One region of the Ferdinandcohnia jepli genome, then DNA from elsewhere that is predicted to be linked to it. Evidence: predicted binding sites of a transcription regulator. Region 1 holds the regulator's gene; each other region holds the start of a gene.
What was found. Region 1 encodes Rex, which represses fermentation and respiration genes when NADH is low (regulators of the CRP and FNR family bind a similar motif). Its sites were predicted from a motif close to TTGTGAAATATTTCACAA; they were not measured.
Positions count from the first base shown of each region.

Region 2: AB3M96_RS18400 (formate/nitrite transporter family protein) is a predicted target of Rex. The motif match lies at 2,632-2,649, and genes of this name have one in related genera.
Region 3: AB3M96_RS16025 (DUF2249 domain-containing protein) is a predicted target of Rex. The motif match lies at 1,761-1,778, and genes of this name have one in related genera.
Region 4: yumC (ferredoxin--NADP reductase 2) is a predicted target of Rex. The motif match lies at 2,208-2,225, and genes of this name have one in related genera.

Region 1 covers NZ_JBFOKR010000027.1:41,041-45,232, reverse strand. The annotation lists gene AB3M96_RS21855 (ABC transporter ATP-binding protein) at 1-1,174, opposite strand, end outside; gene moaC (cyclic pyranopterin monophosphate synthase MoaC) at 1,311-1,805, shown strand; gene AB3M96_RS21845 (redox-sensing transcriptional repressor Rex) at 1,824-2,462, shown strand; gene AB3M96_RS21840 (twin-arginine translocase TatA/TatE family subunit) at 2,501-2,686, shown strand; gene tatC (twin-arginine translocase subunit TatC) at 2,703-3,452, shown strand; gene AB3M96_RS21830 (YdiK family protein) at 3,475-3,678, opposite strand; gene AB3M96_RS21825 (CPBP family intramembrane glutamic endopeptidase) at 3,682-4,192, opposite strand, start outside.
Region 2 covers NZ_JBFOKR010000018.1:30,085-34,276, reverse strand. The annotation lists gene AB3M96_RS18405 (EAL domain-containing protein) at 1-1,733, shown strand, start outside; gene AB3M96_RS18400 (formate/nitrite transporter family protein) at 1,776-2,603, opposite strand; gene AB3M96_RS18395 (hypothetical protein) at 3,017-3,619, shown strand; gene AB3M96_RS18390 (hypothetical protein) at 3,695-4,192, shown strand, end outside.
Region 3 covers NZ_JBFOKR010000014.1:117,562-121,753, forward strand. The annotation lists gene AB3M96_RS16010 (RNA polymerase sigma factor) at 218-745, shown strand; gene AB3M96_RS16015 (hypothetical protein) at 729-1,526, shown strand; gene AB3M96_RS16020 (hypothetical protein) at 1,545-1,685, opposite strand; gene AB3M96_RS16025 (DUF2249 domain-containing protein) at 1,835-2,065, shown strand; gene AB3M96_RS16030 (molybdenum cofactor guanylyltransferase) at 2,148-2,750, shown strand; gene AB3M96_RS16035 (DUF5316 domain-containing protein) at 3,083-3,325, shown strand; gene AB3M96_RS16040 (TIGR04053 family radical SAM/SPASM domain-containing protein) at 3,454-4,192, shown strand, end outside.
Region 4 covers NZ_JBFOKR010000011.1:104,840-109,031, reverse strand. The annotation lists gene AB3M96_RS13320 (YuiB family protein) at 42-359, opposite strand; gene AB3M96_RS13315 (YuiA family protein) at 448-567, opposite strand; gene AB3M96_RS13310 (NAD(P)/FAD-dependent oxidoreductase) at 796-2,019, opposite strand; gene yumC (ferredoxin--NADP reductase 2) at 2,431-3,423, shown strand; gene AB3M96_RS13300 (HesB/IscA family protein) at 3,464-3,829, opposite strand; gene dapF (diaminopimelate epimerase) at 3,905-4,192, opposite strand, start outside.

The DNA.
Region 1 (4,192 bases):
AGCCAAAACGGAAACTACCGTCTACATGGTCTAGTTTATCAATAATTGCTTTTAATAAAGTGGATTTCCCTATTCCGTTCGGCCCAACTAAAGCAATGCTGTCTTCCCTATAGATAGAGAAGTTGACATTTTTTATAATGGGCTTGTCCTTTTCATAGGAAACGGAAACGTCATTAGCTGTTAATACATCATTCCCACTTTGCTTTTCAATCTCGAAGTGAAAGGAAGCTGATTTTTCATCTCCTAATGGTCTATCCATTAGCTCCATTCGATTAAGTTGTTTTCTTCTACTTTGAGCACGTTTTGTAGTAGAAGCTCTAACAAGGTTTTTTGCGATAAATTCCTTTAATTTCTCTACTTCATCTTGCTGCTTCTCATATTTCTTCATTTCAAGCTCATAGTTTTCTGCTTTAAGCTTTAAATAATTACTGTAATTCCCTACAAACTTGGTACTTGTCATTCTTGAGATTTCATAAACCTGCGTTACAACTTTATCAAGAAAATAACGGTCGTGTGAGACTATGAGTAGAGCACCCGGGTATCCTTGCAGGTACTGTTCAAGCCATGTAAGTGTACTGATGTCTAGATGGTTTGTAGGTTCATCTAGAATGAGTAAATCTGGTTTTGAAAGTAAAAGCTTACACAACGCTAATCTAGTCTTTTGACCACCGCTTAAGGTAGAAATAGAAGTTGAATAATCAAACTCAGAAAAATTAAAGCCATGTAAGATGGAGCGAATATCTGCCTCGTACTGATACCCACCTTGCTCTTTAAAATCAACTTGTAATTGATCATATTCCTCAAGTAATTTTTGATATCTAGCCTGGTTTTCAAAGACTGAAGGGTCCCCCATTTTAACTTCCAGATTTCGCAGTTCTTCTTCAAGCTTGCGAAGTGGAGCAAAAACGGTTAACATCTCTTCCCAGATGGTAAGGCTAGATTCTAGCCCAGTGTCTTGAGCAAGGTAATCAATGGTAACAGTTTTAGGCTTAATAATTTCGCCACTATCATAGGACATCTGTCCAGCAATAATTTTTAATAATGTTGACTTCCCAGCGCCGTTTCTTCCAACAAGCGCAATTCTATCTTTGGATTGTACTTCTAGTTTTATATTGGATAAAATAAGATCAGCAGCAAAATATTTTTTGAGCTGATTTACCTGTAGTAATATCATGCTTTTTCACCTCTTGTTTCCTATAAATAGTTTATCTGTATTATCTTAATAGAGCAACATGCAATGACATTCTTCACAGATGTTCGTAAGACAGATGTGGTAAAATAGTGTATAGTTTTATTGGAGGTTTTTTAAGATGTCTTCATTTACTCATTTTAATGAGCAAGGTCGCGCCAAAATGGTTGATATTAGTGAAAAATCAGATACTGTTAGAACAGCGATTGCAAAAACGAGTGTAACAGTTAACAAAACAATTTACGAGCAAATAGTAGATAATAAAATTAGCAAGGGAGATGTCCTTGCTGTTTCACAGGTGGCAGGTATAATGGCTGCCAAAAAAACGTCTGAACTCATTCCGATGTGTCATCCTCTTTCATTAAAAGGTGTTGATATATCATTTGGTTGGTCAGTGGGAACTGATCAGTATAAACTTGAAATTACGGTTTCTGTTAAAACAAAAGGGAGTACTGGTGTTGAAATGGAAGCTCTTACAGCTGCCTCAGTTTGTGCGTTAACTGTGTATGATATGTGTAAGGCGGTTGATAAAGGCATGATTATCGGACCAACCTATTTAGCAGAAAAGACAGGTGGAAAGAACGGAGATTTTAAAAGGGAATCATTAAATAGTTAAATTAGCGGGGGATGTCAGGTGAATCTTGATCAATCAAAAATACCACAAGCTACAGCCAAAAGATTACCACTCTATTATCGGTTTTTAAAAAATCTTCATGCCTCAGGTAAGCAAAGAGTATCATCGTCTGAATTAAGCGATGCGGTAAAGGTAGATTCAGCTACCATTCGACGGGATTTTTCATATTTCGGTGCTCTGGGAAAAAAGGGTTACGGGTATAATGTAAACTATTTATTATCATTTTTCAGTAAAACCCTTGACCAAGATGAATTAACAAAGGTTACCCTAATTGGAGTAGGTAATTTAGGAACTGCCTTTTTACACTATAATTTTTCAAAAAACAATAACACAAAAATTGAGCTTGCGTTCGATGTGGATTATAATAAGGTTGGCTCCAGTATTGGAGGCGTAAAAGTCCATCATTTAGATGATCTTGAAGAAATGCTTCCTGATGATGTGACAGTAGCAATTTTAACCGTGCCGGTCGGTGCAGCCCAACCAATTACTGATCGCTTAGTAAATAAAGGGATAAAGGGTATCTTAAACTTTACACCTGCTAGAATTAATGTACCGGATGATATTAGGGTTCATCACATTGACCTGGCGGTAGAGTTACAAGCGCTTGTTTATTTCTTAAAGCATTATTCAGGTGAATAATTAAATAGAGAAAAATACTTTTGAGGAGGTGACTCACAATGGGGAGCTTAGGATTCGGTAGTATTATTTTGATTGTTTTTGCGGCTTTGCTAATCTTTGGACCAAAAAAATTACCTCAGTTAGGAAGAGCAGCGGGTAATACATTGCGTGAATTTAAAAACGCAACAAAAGGTTTAGCAGATGACGATGATGACGACGATAAAAAGACACAAGATGTGAAGTAATGATAGGATGAGTCACATGAGCGAAAAAGAAATGTCTGTCTATGATCATATAGGAGAACTACGAAAACGACTTATCTATGTAGTCGTTTTCTTCTTCATTGTTGCGCTAGGAAGCTTTTTTCTAGCCGAGCCTTTAATTATTTATTTGCAAAATGCAGAAGAAGCTAAAGAGCTAACAATGAATGCTTTCCGTATGACTGATCCAATTAAGATATATATGCAATTTGCGTTTATTATTGCATTGATTATATCTTCACCTTTCGTACTCTATCAGCTATGGGCGTTTATTAGCCCTGGATTATATGAGAAGGAAAGAAGAGTAACCTTAAGTTATATTCCTATTTCAGTAGGTTTGTTTTTACTTGGGGTCTCATTTTCATACTTTATTCTCTTCCCGTTTGTTGTAAATTTCATGGGAAGATTAGCAAGTCGACTTGAAATCAATCAAGTCATTGGTATTAATGAGTATTTTCAATTTCTACTACAACTTACACTACCATTTGGATTTTTGTTTCAATTACCAGTAGTAATCATGTTTTTAACTAGACTTGGAATTGTTACACCAATGTTTCTTGCACAAGTCCGTAAATATGCTTATTTTATTTTACTAGTAATCGGAGGCTTAATTACTCCTCCAGAAATAATATCGCATTTAATGGTGACGGTACCGCTTTTTGGACTTTATGAAATTAGTATTATTGTTTCTAAGAGTGCTTATCGAAAAGTGTTGAAAGCCGAAATGCAGGCTGCGAATAATATCGAATAAAAAATAACCTCCTAATTGGAGGCTATTTTTTTGTCATTTTTTTAATTTTACTGTGTAAAGCAAACATCCGAATGGCTATTCCGAAATCAAATGTAGCAACTAGCGCTAATAAAATGGTGGAAAAGTTCCATACGGTCTCAGTTGCACTTCCTATTGCAATATAAGTAAAAAGTACACCCATTAATAAATAGATGATACCCATCGCAAAGGGTGAAGTTCGTCGCATAAATTAAAATCCTCCAATAAACGTCTGTTGTATCTTCTCAGCTTCCTTCATAATCCTTTCTATATCATCTGCAAAAATTGTTTGAACAACTACTACAAAGGTATTCATCGCAACATGTGCAAAGATCGGAACGATGATACGTTTTGTTTTTACATAAAGGAATGCAAAAGTGAAGCCCATTGCTGTATAGATTAGAATATGTGTAAAATCCATGTGTACCACTGCAAATATTAACGAGCTTATTAATGCAGAGATAAAAAAGTTGAATTTCTTATACAATGATCCAAAGATAATTTGTCGAAAGATAATTTCTTCTAAAATTGGACCAATAACGGAAACAACGATTATTAGTAATGGTAAGGTTTTAACAAGAGCCATGATTTGCTGGGTATTCTCTGAACCAGCTTCAATTCCTAGCAGGTGAATCTCAATATTGGCTGCAATAACTTGAGAGGTCATTGCCATAAAAATACCTGCAATTGCCCATCCAAAAGCTTCACCTTTTGTTGAACGA
Region 2 (4,192 bases), on a different contig from region 1:
TTGAAATTGTAGGGTCTGTACATGACATTACAGAATTACGATCTACTCAAAATGAGCTTAAGCTTAACCTCCAACATTACCAATCACTATTTGAGCATAGTCAGGATACTGTTATTACCTATAATGCAAATGGTGAAATAGTTGACATGAATCCAAGAGCCTGTGAAATATTTGGTTATTCAATAGAAACGATTCCTAATGGAAGTACAGTTGATCTTATCGTCGAAAAATATGTAGAAAGTAGAAACGAGTATTTTGAAAAAGCTATAAAAGGTAATCCTCAAAATTTCGAAATTGAAATAATCAATCAACAAGGGGAGCGGTTATTCCTTAATATTACGTTTCTTCCGATCATAATTGAGAATGAGATTAACGGAGTCTATTCGATTGGTAAAGATATTACAAATCAGAAAAAGAACCAAGAACTAAATGCATATTTAGCTCACCATGATGAATTAACGAAACTTCCAAATAGAAGATGGATTGAACAAAAATTACAGGATTCATTGCTTTCAGCTGACGAAAATGACCAATTAGCTGTAATGTTTATTGATTTAGACCGCTTTAAAAAAATAAATGATACCCTAGGCCATTTAATCGGAGACAGACTTTTAGAATTAATTTCAAAACGACTAGAAAATAGCCTTCAAAAAGGCAAACAATTTGTAGCTCGTATGGGTGGGGATGAGTTTATGCTTGTATACCCGACAGTAACAAAACAGCAAGAAGTCATCAATCTGGCAAACATCATTTTACAAAATCTAACATCTCCATTTTATATTGAAGACCATGAACTTTTAGTCTCTGCTAGTATCGGAATCAGTTTTTACCCTTCAGCGGGAACTTCTGTTGTTGACCTGATGAAAAAAGCCGATATTGCTTTATACCGGGCAAAGGATTTAGGTCGAAATATGTACCAAATATATACAAACTCTATGGATGAAAGAAACTATCAGTCTTTCTTACTGGAACGAGATTTGCGTAAAGCTATATTAAACAAAGAGTTCGTAGCCTATTTTCAACCTCGAGTTAATACAGTTACGGGAGAAACTGTCGGTGCAGAAGCGTTAATTCGTTGGAACCATCCAAAATTCGGACTTATCTCTCCAGCCGAATTTATTCCATTAGCTGAGGAAACAGGTCTAATTGTACATTTAGGTAAATGGATGAAGAGGAAAGTGTGTGAGCAGCTAATAGCTTGGCGGGAAGAGGGCATTCCACTAATACCCATAAGCGTTAATATTAGCTCACAACGTTTTTTACAAACTGATTTTGCAAAAGATGTAAGAAATTTACTTGAAGAATATGAGTTAGAAGGTAAATGGCTAGAGCTTGAAATTACCGAAAACTCGTTAATGAAGAATGAAGAATATATACTTGAGACACTAGTAGAATTAAAAAACTTGGGGATTAAAATTTTTATTGATGATTTTGGGACAGGCTATTCGTCCTTCAATTACTTAAAAACATTTAATCTTGATGGAATTAAAATTGACCGGATGTTTATTCAAAACATTTCATCCCATTCTGAAAATGCTGGAATTACAATTGCCATGATAAAAATGGCACAACATCTAAAAATGGAAGTGATAGCAGAAGGTGTTGAAACAAAAGAAGAGCTTTCATTTTTGAGTGACCAGGATTGTCAATATGTCCAAGGATATTACTTTGGAAAGCCTTGTAGTATTGAAGAATTCGAAAAGAATTTTAAAAAGATAGAAGTAATTGTATAAGACGAACGAACTCCATGGATAATCCCATGGAGTTTTTCTATATTAAACACTCATTTTTTTCTCAACAAGTTCTGTCTGTTTTGTTCCTTCGATAACTCTATAATCCTGCTTCTTATATGCGTACCAGTATGCCGTTCCAATGAATAGTGCTCCACCAACGGCATTTCCTAAAAATACAGGAATGAAATTACCAATATAATCGGCCCAACTGAAGTGTCCAGCGAAGATTGCTGCCGGTATAACAAACATATTTGCAACAACGTGTTGAAAGCCAATCGCAACAAATGCCATTGTTGGGAACCATATTCCAGCAATTTTCCCTATCATATCGTTACTTCCATATGCCAACCAAACCGCAGCAGCAACAAGCCAGTTGCAGCCGATTCCTGATACAAATGCCTGCAGGAAGCTAGCATTTATTTTATGTTCGGCGATATGAACCGTACTTTCTAAATACGCGCCAGTTTCGGTTAAACCAACAACATGACCAAAGAAATATGCAACAAAAATCGCACCTAAAAAGTTACTAAGTGTAATCAAAAACCAATTATGGATGAGCTGTTTTGTTTGAATTTTTTGTGCCAAGCGTGCAAGGGGAACAACCATCATATTACCGGTTAATAGCTCTCCACCTGCAATTAATGTAAGAATAAGGCCAAGTGGAAAGACGGAAGCTCCAAGTATTGAACTAATACTAGCAAGACTCTCAGGTAAAGGGGCAGTCACCCTTATATAAAGTAAAAAGCCTAAGGAGATAAATGCTCCAGCTTGAAAGCCTAAAATAAGTGTAGTCCAAATGGGATAACTAGTCTTTTTAATTCCGTTCTTAACCGTAATATCTACGATCTGATCTGGTGTATGCAGAGACATGTTGGAATGGTCCTTTCTAAAGAAGTTTTTGTGAAAACCTTCACATTATTATGTTACCATTTTAACTTATTTTAGAAGGTATTGATGTGAACATTTCGTAAACGTTACTTCTCACGCCATTATCACTATATAAGAAGGAAAAACTCAATTTTTGTTGAATTATAGTAGAACACGTAACAATTTTCGTCTTGGAGCGTCTAATCATGTAGAACACAGAATAAATATATGACTGGATATATGACTGAAGTAACTATTAAATATGACATTTCTCCTATAATCTTTTCTTAGGGGAAAAGGACCTAACGTACATCGCAGGTCCTAGTTAAAAATATATCTCTAGCTTATTCAACTAGTTACCTGCTTTTACTATGATGGTATAAGAATAAGTCATATAAGATTGTTGGGGGATTAAAATGAAGGTTTATATAATACTTTCTGATACAGGTACATTATTTACTAGAATGATAAAAATGTTTACGAAAGAGCAATTAAATCATGCGTCTATTTCTTTTACAGATAATCTCGATACAACTTATAGTTTCGGGAGAAAAAGACCTCACAACCCATTTATTGGTGGGTTTGTGCAAGAAGATTTAAAGGGGAAGCTCTTCCAAAATGCAACTTGTGCTATTTATAGTTTCACTGTGTCAGAGGAAGAATATTCTAACATGATCGGTTTTATTAAGGAGATTGAAGAAACACGCGAGAAGTACAAATACAATCTGATTGGACTTTTTGGAATCTTGTTAAAAACAAAGATACAAAATAAAAATGCCTTTTTCTGCTCTCAGTTTGTAGCAACTGTATTAATGCGCGGAGGATTTTCCATAAATGATAAGCCGGCATGTTTTGCTCGTCCTAGCGATATCATAAATTATGAAACTATGAAGTTAGAATACGCTGGGCCAATTCAGGCGTATTTATCTGGAGAAGAAAAAGAAGTACCTACATCTAAAAAATCATATATTAATCGAAAGCTGCAATTAGCTTATAACTCTCTGCTTTCTTTATTATAATGATGTCTGGACTTGAAGTCTTACACGCAAGGGAATGAGTGCGCAATAAGATTCACAGTTTGAAAGGAGTATACTATGCATGAACTTATTAATAAAACCTTTTCATTTTTACTTGCAGTATTTTTGTTTGTGATTTACCTAAAAAATGAACACTATTTAGACTTTCTTTATTTCCACTACATTATTGATTACATTTTTCTAATTTTAGCAATTATCCTTATAGTTTTGGGAGTTAATAAAGTAAATAAGAGGATATCGACATTTCGCTTTACATTACATATTCAACTTATTTCCAGCTTTCTTCTTCTCCTTTTCTTTACACATGAGCTTTTCACACCTTATTTTTATACCGACAACTATTTAAAAAAAGTAGGGGTGGAAAAGATCGAGCTTTATCATCAACTTTCGGATACTGAAATAGACAGCGAAGAACGTGACAAGCTTGCGAAAGATGCTGTGGTAAAGGATATGGCCGCCTCGTATTCTATAATTAATCAATACCCAACTGTTGAACCGTTAGAAAAAATCGAAGTCCTTGAATTTAAAAGAAATTTTGACGAATATGAGATGACT
Region 3 (4,192 bases), on a different contig from region 1:
ACTATGTAAATTGTAACAATCTGAGATTTTGAGACTGTGATTTATATCATAAGTAGGGAGAAATGAACTTATTGTTCATGAATTAGACAAATTTGTCTATCTGTCTTTAAAATTTGTTAAACCTCAAATATGATAAAAATATATAAAATTCACAACTTTTATTTGTTTCATCCGTCTAAATAGAGAATTTATTTTATTTGTAGGAGGATTATACAGTTTGTCTAATTACAGAGAGAATGAGATAGAGGAATGGTATACCTTGTACCATCAAACGATTTTTAAATTTGTCATATTAATGGTAAAAGATTATCAACAAGCAGAAGATCTAACCCATGAAACTTTTGTAAGAGCTTATAAATTTCATCATACCTTTAAGCGGGATTCCAGTCCGAAAACCTGGCTGTTTAGTGTTGCTCATAATGTGACGGTAGATTATATGAGAAAGCATAAGCCCATTCGCCTTTTTAAAGAAGTATTTACTCTGAAAAAGGAAATCGTACCATCACCAGAGCATTTTTTACGAATAAAAGAGAACTCGAACGAACTATATAGCGCCTTAGGGAGGTTAAAGGAAACGTATCGTGAAGTAATTATATTGAGAAAAATAAAAGGCTTTTCAATCGCCGAAACCTCAGTAATACTCAATTGGTCAGAGAGTAAAGTCAAGTCTACACTTAATCGTGCAATGCCAGCTCTTGAAGAAGAGTTATTGAAGGAGGGGTACATACATGAGCAAACAAAATAATAGTTCATTAGATCGTTCACTTCAAAAATTAGAATTTGAAATGGAATGGAGTACGATAAGATCACAGGTTATCCGCGAAAAAGTTAAGCGAGATATAGAAATATCTAATAGAAGACAAAAGGTTCAAAAGGCTTTTATATACTCTGCTAGTTCTTTTTTATTGGCTGGTTTCTTATTTTTTCTAGCTGTTCAAACTAATGTAATAGAATATACCTCTTTAAGTGAACTTATTAAATCAACAGATGGAAAGGAAGCAGTTGGGGATTTAATTCAGTATAAGCAGCTTGAGACGGGCATTGAAATACCAGTATTAACAGAAAAAGGTGAGAAGTATATCGTTTTCCCTACCGAGCCAGAAAAAAGTATAGATTCATTATTAGGGAAAACAGAAGGAATTTATGTGAGCCATTATGATAATACCCATTTAAATATGTCTGTCACCTATGCAACAACTACTCCCGGAAGATTTGTATCAATAGATACTCAAAGTAACGAGAGTGGTTCCATTGAGGAAGCAATTAGGTTGCAACTGAATCATGATAAATACCCTACTGAAACATATAAAACAAAAGAAATAAGAATTGGAAACAAACGAGCTGTTCTACAAGAACCTGCAACTGAAAAAGAATACGGGGGAGTTAAACTTTCAATAGTAACTGAAAAATATATATATAGACTTTATAGCAATCAAATGGAGTGGGTTACTTTTAATGATAATGAAGCTATTAAAAAAGAAATTATCGAACTAGCAAAGCTGTTTAATTTCGATGCCGAATATTAAAAATAAGTAGGAGAAATCCTACTTATTTTTGGTTTCACTATCTGCGCACACAAAGCACCGAAGCTCTTTTTTATCATCAGAAACAACACCGTTAATAAAGCCTTCTAAACAATAAATCTCCTTTCCACAATCAGAACAGTTTCCCACTAGTTCTTTCAATAGATCCACCTCGATTTATGATTTACTAACATTATCTCATAGATTTTTAAGCGTATGATAAAAAACATATGTACATAGTGATAAGTTTCACAACAAATTGAATTAAACCTTTGTACAATTAACACATAAAACATTAGGAGGAATGCAAAATGGTATTTGCAGCAAAAGTAAACGCACCTGATTTCGCACCAAAGGATAAGCACCCAACAATCTTTAGAACATTCGATAGCCTTCAATCAGGTGAAATAATGGAATTAACAAATGACCATGATCCAAGACCATTACAATATCAATTTATGATGGAGCGTAGTGACTCATTCACTTGGGAGTACCTTGAAGAAGGACCTGAGGTATGGCGAGTTGCAATTGGTAAGAAATAATAATGCATTCTAAGAGGCTACCGATTTGGTAGTCTCTTTTTTTACGTGCTACTATAGAGAAAAAACTAAAGGATGTTTGAGATTGGAACAAAAACGAATTGGTATCATTCTCGCTGGTGGAGAGTCGAGAAGATTTGGTACTCACAAGGCATTTGCTCAACTTAAAAATAAGTACTTTTTTGAACATGCACAAGGGGCTCTGGAAGGAATTGTGGAAGACATTATTATTGTAAGTCACCCAGCCACAATCGAAAAGTTTAAAGAAAACACTTCTTTTACTATTATAGAGGATTTGCCTGAATATAAGGGGAATGGACCTTTGGCTGGTATTCTCACTGCTATGTCACAAAAAAAGGGAAACTGGTATGTTGTTTTACCATGTGATACACCTTTTGTAACTAATCAACTTATTGAACAAATGCTTTCTTTTACATTAGAGAAAAATATAGATGCAGTAATACCAGTAATTGACGGAAGAACACAACCATTAATTGGACTCTACCATTATCGGGTAAAAGAAAAAATTGAAAAATTATTAAACCAGGGGCAGTATAAAATGGGTTTCTTATTAGATTCTTGTAGTGTCCGGTATGTTACAAATAGCGATCTAAGTATGAATGGAAAAGAATTCGATAATATTAATCATCAAAGTGAGTACGAAAAAGCAAAACAAAATGAAATGTGATATCCCTCACAACATGAAAATACGACACCGAATATAATAAAGCTACAACCAAGTTAGAGGGGAGGATAGCCTTTTCCGTTTCTATCCTCATTTTACTCGAATAAGGTTGGAAACGTTTCCTCACTATCTAAACGTATGCACATGCATACACGCCTGTAGATTTGTTCTACAGGTTTTTTCTTTATAAGTAATACCTAATTAAACCAAGCTAATTGCTCATAATTTGCTGAAAAAACCTATAGAATAACAATACACGATACTTTTGGAGGGAGGGATGTCATCTGAGGGTAGGCTTCGTAGTAGGGATTTTTATTGCTGGGGCTTTGCTCATCATGGGATTTACCACTCAAGAATTTGAACCGTATTCCGTTATTTCTGGGACAATTGGAATCATTTGCTTCCTACTCGCAGGTATCGTATCTGATTCATTTGTCAGTAGGGACCGAATGAGAACTAACTTTTATAGTGAAAATAAAATAGAAAGAACAAAACGTAATCGCTATGCGTTTGCTCTTTTCCTCTTAGGAGCTCCTAATCTTTTTGTAGCATTAGTGCTAACCTTCATTCATGTGTAGTTTCTTCTAGCAACATACCCTTGCAAATTTGAACAATTTTTGAATTCCTCCTATACCTGTGATATGCCTCACATTTCTCACTCAGTAATAGTGTTAAAATGTGGACATTATCAAAGGAGGTTTGCCTCATGTTTGAAAGAGACTTTCATAAAGATCCATTTATAGTAATTTGGGAACTTACAAGAGCTTGCCAATTAAAATGTTTACATTGCCGTGCAGAAGCTCAATATACAAGGGATCCAAGAGAATTATCATTTGAAGAAGGCAAGAACTTAATAGATCAAATTTACGAAATGAACAATCCAATGCTCGTATTCACAGGTGGAGATCCACTGATGAGACCTGATGTATATGATATTGCAGACTATGCAATTAAAAAAGGCGTTCGTGTATCTATGACGCCAAGTGCAACACCAAACGTTACTAAAGAAGCAATTGAAAAAGCGAAGGAAGTTGGGTTAGCACGTTGGGCATTCAGTTTAGATGGTCCGACTGCAGAAATACATGACCACTTCCGTGGAACAAAAGGCTCATTTGAACTAACAATGAATGCAATTAGATATTTACACGAGCTTGAAATTCCTATTCAAATCAATACTGTTATTTCACGCTATAATATTCATGTATTAGAAGAAATGGAAAAATTAGTTGAAGACTTAGATTGTGTGTTATGGAGTGTATTTTTCCTAGTACCAACAGGTAGAGGAAAAGACTCTGATATGATTTCACCAGTGGAACATGAGCAAGTATTCCGTTGGTTATACGACTTAAGTAAACGTGTGAAATTTGATATAAAAACAACGGCTGCTCAACATTACCGCCGAGTTGTTATTCAATCAAAAATGCGTGAAACAAAAGAGAAAGAAA
Region 4 (4,192 bases), on a different contig from region 1:
ATATACATTTTTCAGCTGAATTTTTCGATAAAAAATAATTCCTAAAACATTTGGTAACCCTTAGATCTAAGCATTTTGATCACAATTCCAGATAAAACAGCTCCAATTAGTCCACTAACGAGAACAAGGATATCAGCTGGTTGTAAGGATATTATATTATTGAATAGAGCACTAAATGAACTTCCTGGTGACGTAAAGTAATCAATAAACGAAACATCTTGAATGATAGCAATTGCAACGATCGGATATATAATAGTCATTATCCACGACATTCGTAATAGCATGTTTAAAAGGAATCCGATTCCAAAAAATAATACTAAAAACAAAAGCATAGATATAATTAAAACAGGCACACTCATTGGCATGACAGCTCACCTCCAGTACAAATCATTCCTAGTGTACTAAAGGGAGAATGTCCAGTCAATTAATTTCACCTTACTGCCAATATTACTTTTTACCGCTACCTTCACAGGAAGAGCATGTTTCAGAACCACCAAGGATTAGTTGAAAATACCCCTTACCTGAGCAATACGGACAATCCTTTGTTTCAAGCTGTTTACTATTCATTACGTTCCCTCCCTATAAAATTTTGTTAAATCTAAATTTTCTGATAATATATCATGTTTTTGTGCATTTGAAAAGAAGGAAATAAGACAATAACCACTCATGTAAGCGAATACATAGTAATATCTCTTCCTCTTTCGTTTATTCTCTCACTATTTTGCTTAATTATAATTCTATTCATTCATCAAAAAAGGAAATGTGCAATAGCACACTTCCTTTTTTATCTTTCACTTATAGGAAATTAAATTTACCTTTTTTCAATACAAGACCAGGGCCACCAATAATCAATAACGCACGATTATCAATTACCTTTTTCATAAAGGAAGCTCTTGCACCCCAGATTTTTCTACCAAATACAACTCCGATTGCATCATTCTCACCTAGAGAACATACAGTACCTTTATTATCAAATGCGAAGTCTGCTAATTCACCTTGGTTACGAACAAGCACTGCAATGTTTTTTGCAACTACAACTCCTTGTTGCATTGCTATTTGAGCTGTTGGTGGATAAGGACGATTAATTTCCTCGTTAATTACTAAAGAAGAATCTCCAACGACGAAAATATTTTCATGTCCTGGAATTCGTAAATGTTGGTCAACCTTTACACGGCCACGCATCGCTTCAATTCCTGAAGCCTCAATTATGCTGCTACCACGAACACCCGCTGCCCAAACTACAGTTCCAGCTTTAATTTCTTCTGTTTGATCATCTTTACCAACGATGATACCTTCTGGTGTACATTCTTTAATTGCAGTTCCAATTTTAAATTCTACACCTTTGCGTTCTAAGTGATTTACAGCATATTCAACTAGTTCTGGATCAAACCCAGGTAATGCAGTTGGAGCTGCCTCTACACAAATCACACGTACTTTATTTTGATCGACATCATATTCACGGCACAACTCTGGAATTCTATTTCCAAGTTCACCTAAAAACTCAATACCTGTAAAACCTGCTCCACCAACAACAATTGTTAGGCGTTCATCTTTCTTTTCATCTTCCGTATTATAAGTAGCAAATTGGTATTCGATGTGCTCACGAAGTTGACGTGCACCGTTTACATTTGAAATAGTAAATGCATATTCTTTTAACCCTTTAATACCAAAGGTCTCAGACTCTCCACCTAATGCGATTACTAAATAATCATATTCATGTTCGCCATCTTCTAAAATAACGCGCTTTTCTTCATGATTAATTGAAGAAACTGTTCCTTGAACAAACTTAACTTTACTACGGTCAATCACATCATTTACTTGGTAACGAACACGGTCATGGTGTAAAGTACCTGCAGAAGCTTCATGTAACCATGTTGTTTCATAATGGTAATCATTCTTATTAATAAGTGTAATATCTGCTTCATTTACACCTAATGTTTTTTGTAAGTTTACAGTTGTGGTTAAACCACCATATCCTGCACCTAATACAACGACTTTTGGCTTTCTCACCGAAATCACGCCCACCTTTTCTTTTTTAACAGTAGTTAGTTTATACTTATCATCCACTGTTACCTCTATTTTTATTGATAAAAAGTTTGTGATATCCTTCACGTAAGATATCATAGTTGTACAATTAATTGTACTGTTTTTGTCATAGAAAATTGCTATTTGATACCTACATAACATCTTAGTCCTTTTATACTGATTTTTCAAGTGTTTAACATACTTTTCAAACCTTAAGAATATTAGAAAAACAACCATTTTTAAAAGGTGTAACAAATATTTCATATTACCATTCTGGTTTGTTCTAATATTTGCCACATTTACCATACTTTCATGTATATGATTGAGATATTATTTTGTTTTTATGTTACTATAAGAAGAGAAAATTTGTTTCATATATAATTGACATTCATGGGGGGATTTTAAGTGAAAGAAGATCAAAAATTATATGATATTACCGTTATTGGTGGAGGCCCTGTTGGATTGTTTACTGCTTTTTACGGGGGCATGAGACAAGCTAGTGTAAAGATCATCGAGAGTCTTCCACAATTAGGCGGGCAATTATCAGCGCTTTATCCTGAAAAATACATATATGATGTCGCAGGCTTTCCTAAAATAAGAGCTCAAGAATTAATAGATAACTTAAAAGAACAAATGTCGAAGTTCGAACAAACCATTTGTCTTGAACAAGCGGTTGAAAAGGTAGAAAAACAAGAAGATGGTTCATTTAAACTAACAACCAATAGTGAAATACATTATACAAAAACGGTCATTATTACTGCTGGTAATGGCGCTTTCCAACCTAGAAGAGTCGATCTTGAAGAAGCTTCAAAATATGAAGGTAAAAACCTACACTATTTTATTAATGATCTTAACCACTTTGCAGGTAAAAAAGTAATGGTGCTTGGTGGTGGGGATTCTGCAGTTGACTGGGCACTTATGCTAGAGCCTATTGCTGAAAAGGTAATGCTTGTTCATCGTCGTGATAAATTCCGCGCCCACGAGCATAGTGTTGAAAACCTTATCAATTCAAAAGTCGAAGTAAAAACACCTTTCGTTCCAGTAGAACTTGTTGGAGACGATAATGAAATTAAGCAAGTTGTCCTTGAGGAAGTTAAGGGTGACCGCAAGGAAACAATTGATATTGATGCATTAATTGTAAACTATGGCTTTGTTTCTTCATTAGGTCCAATTAAAGAATGGGGCTTAGAAATAGAGAAAAACTCTATTGTTGTTAACTCAAAAATGGAAACGAATATTTTAGGTATTTATTCAGCCGGTGATATTTGTACATATGACGGTAAGGTAAAACTTATAGCTAGCGGTTTTGGCGAAGCACCAACTGCAGTTAACAATGCGAAGTCATACATTGATCCAAAAGCAAAAACACAACCAATGCATAGTTCAAGTATGTTTTAAATATTAAAAAAGAAGTTGGGATTCCCCAACTTCTTTTTATTTAGCATTCTTCCGGAGTCCCTGCTACTTTTGCAGTACGGAATGAAGATCCACATCCACATGATGCTATCGCATTTGGATTGTCAATGGTGAAACCGCCGCCCATTAAAGATTGTTTAAAATCAATTTTGACTCCCTTAAGGATTGGAGCGTCTTCTTTCTTAATAAGGATTTGAATACCATGCTGTTCATCTTGCTGGTCCTCTTCGTTGATTTCCTGTTCAAACCCCATTCCATATGATAGCCCGCTGCATCCGCCACCTTTAACAGCTACACGTAAAAAGGAGCCTTCTTCTCCGCTATCTTTCATCATATCTTTTATCTGAAAAGCAGCTGCTTCTGAAATTGAAATAACTTGTTCAGTCATTTTTTAACCTCCTTATCTCATTTAGCTTATTACTATAAGTATAATATCTATTATTCTCAGTTACAAATATAGCGCTTAGTAATAAAATCTTCCATCACATACGACCTCAGCTGGTCCCGTCATGAGAACATCACCAGTTAACGTCCAGGTGATATATAAATCTCCACCAGCCAAATGCACAACTGTCTCTTTGTTCTTCTCTGTTTTGCCGTTTAACACTGCTGCTACTACAGCCGCACATGCACCTGTTCCACAAGCTTGAGTGACTCCTGAGCCTCTCTCCCATACACGGAAATGAAGTTCATGATTTGAGACAACCTCTACAAATTCCACATTAATTCCCTCTGGAAAACGCGTATCTTT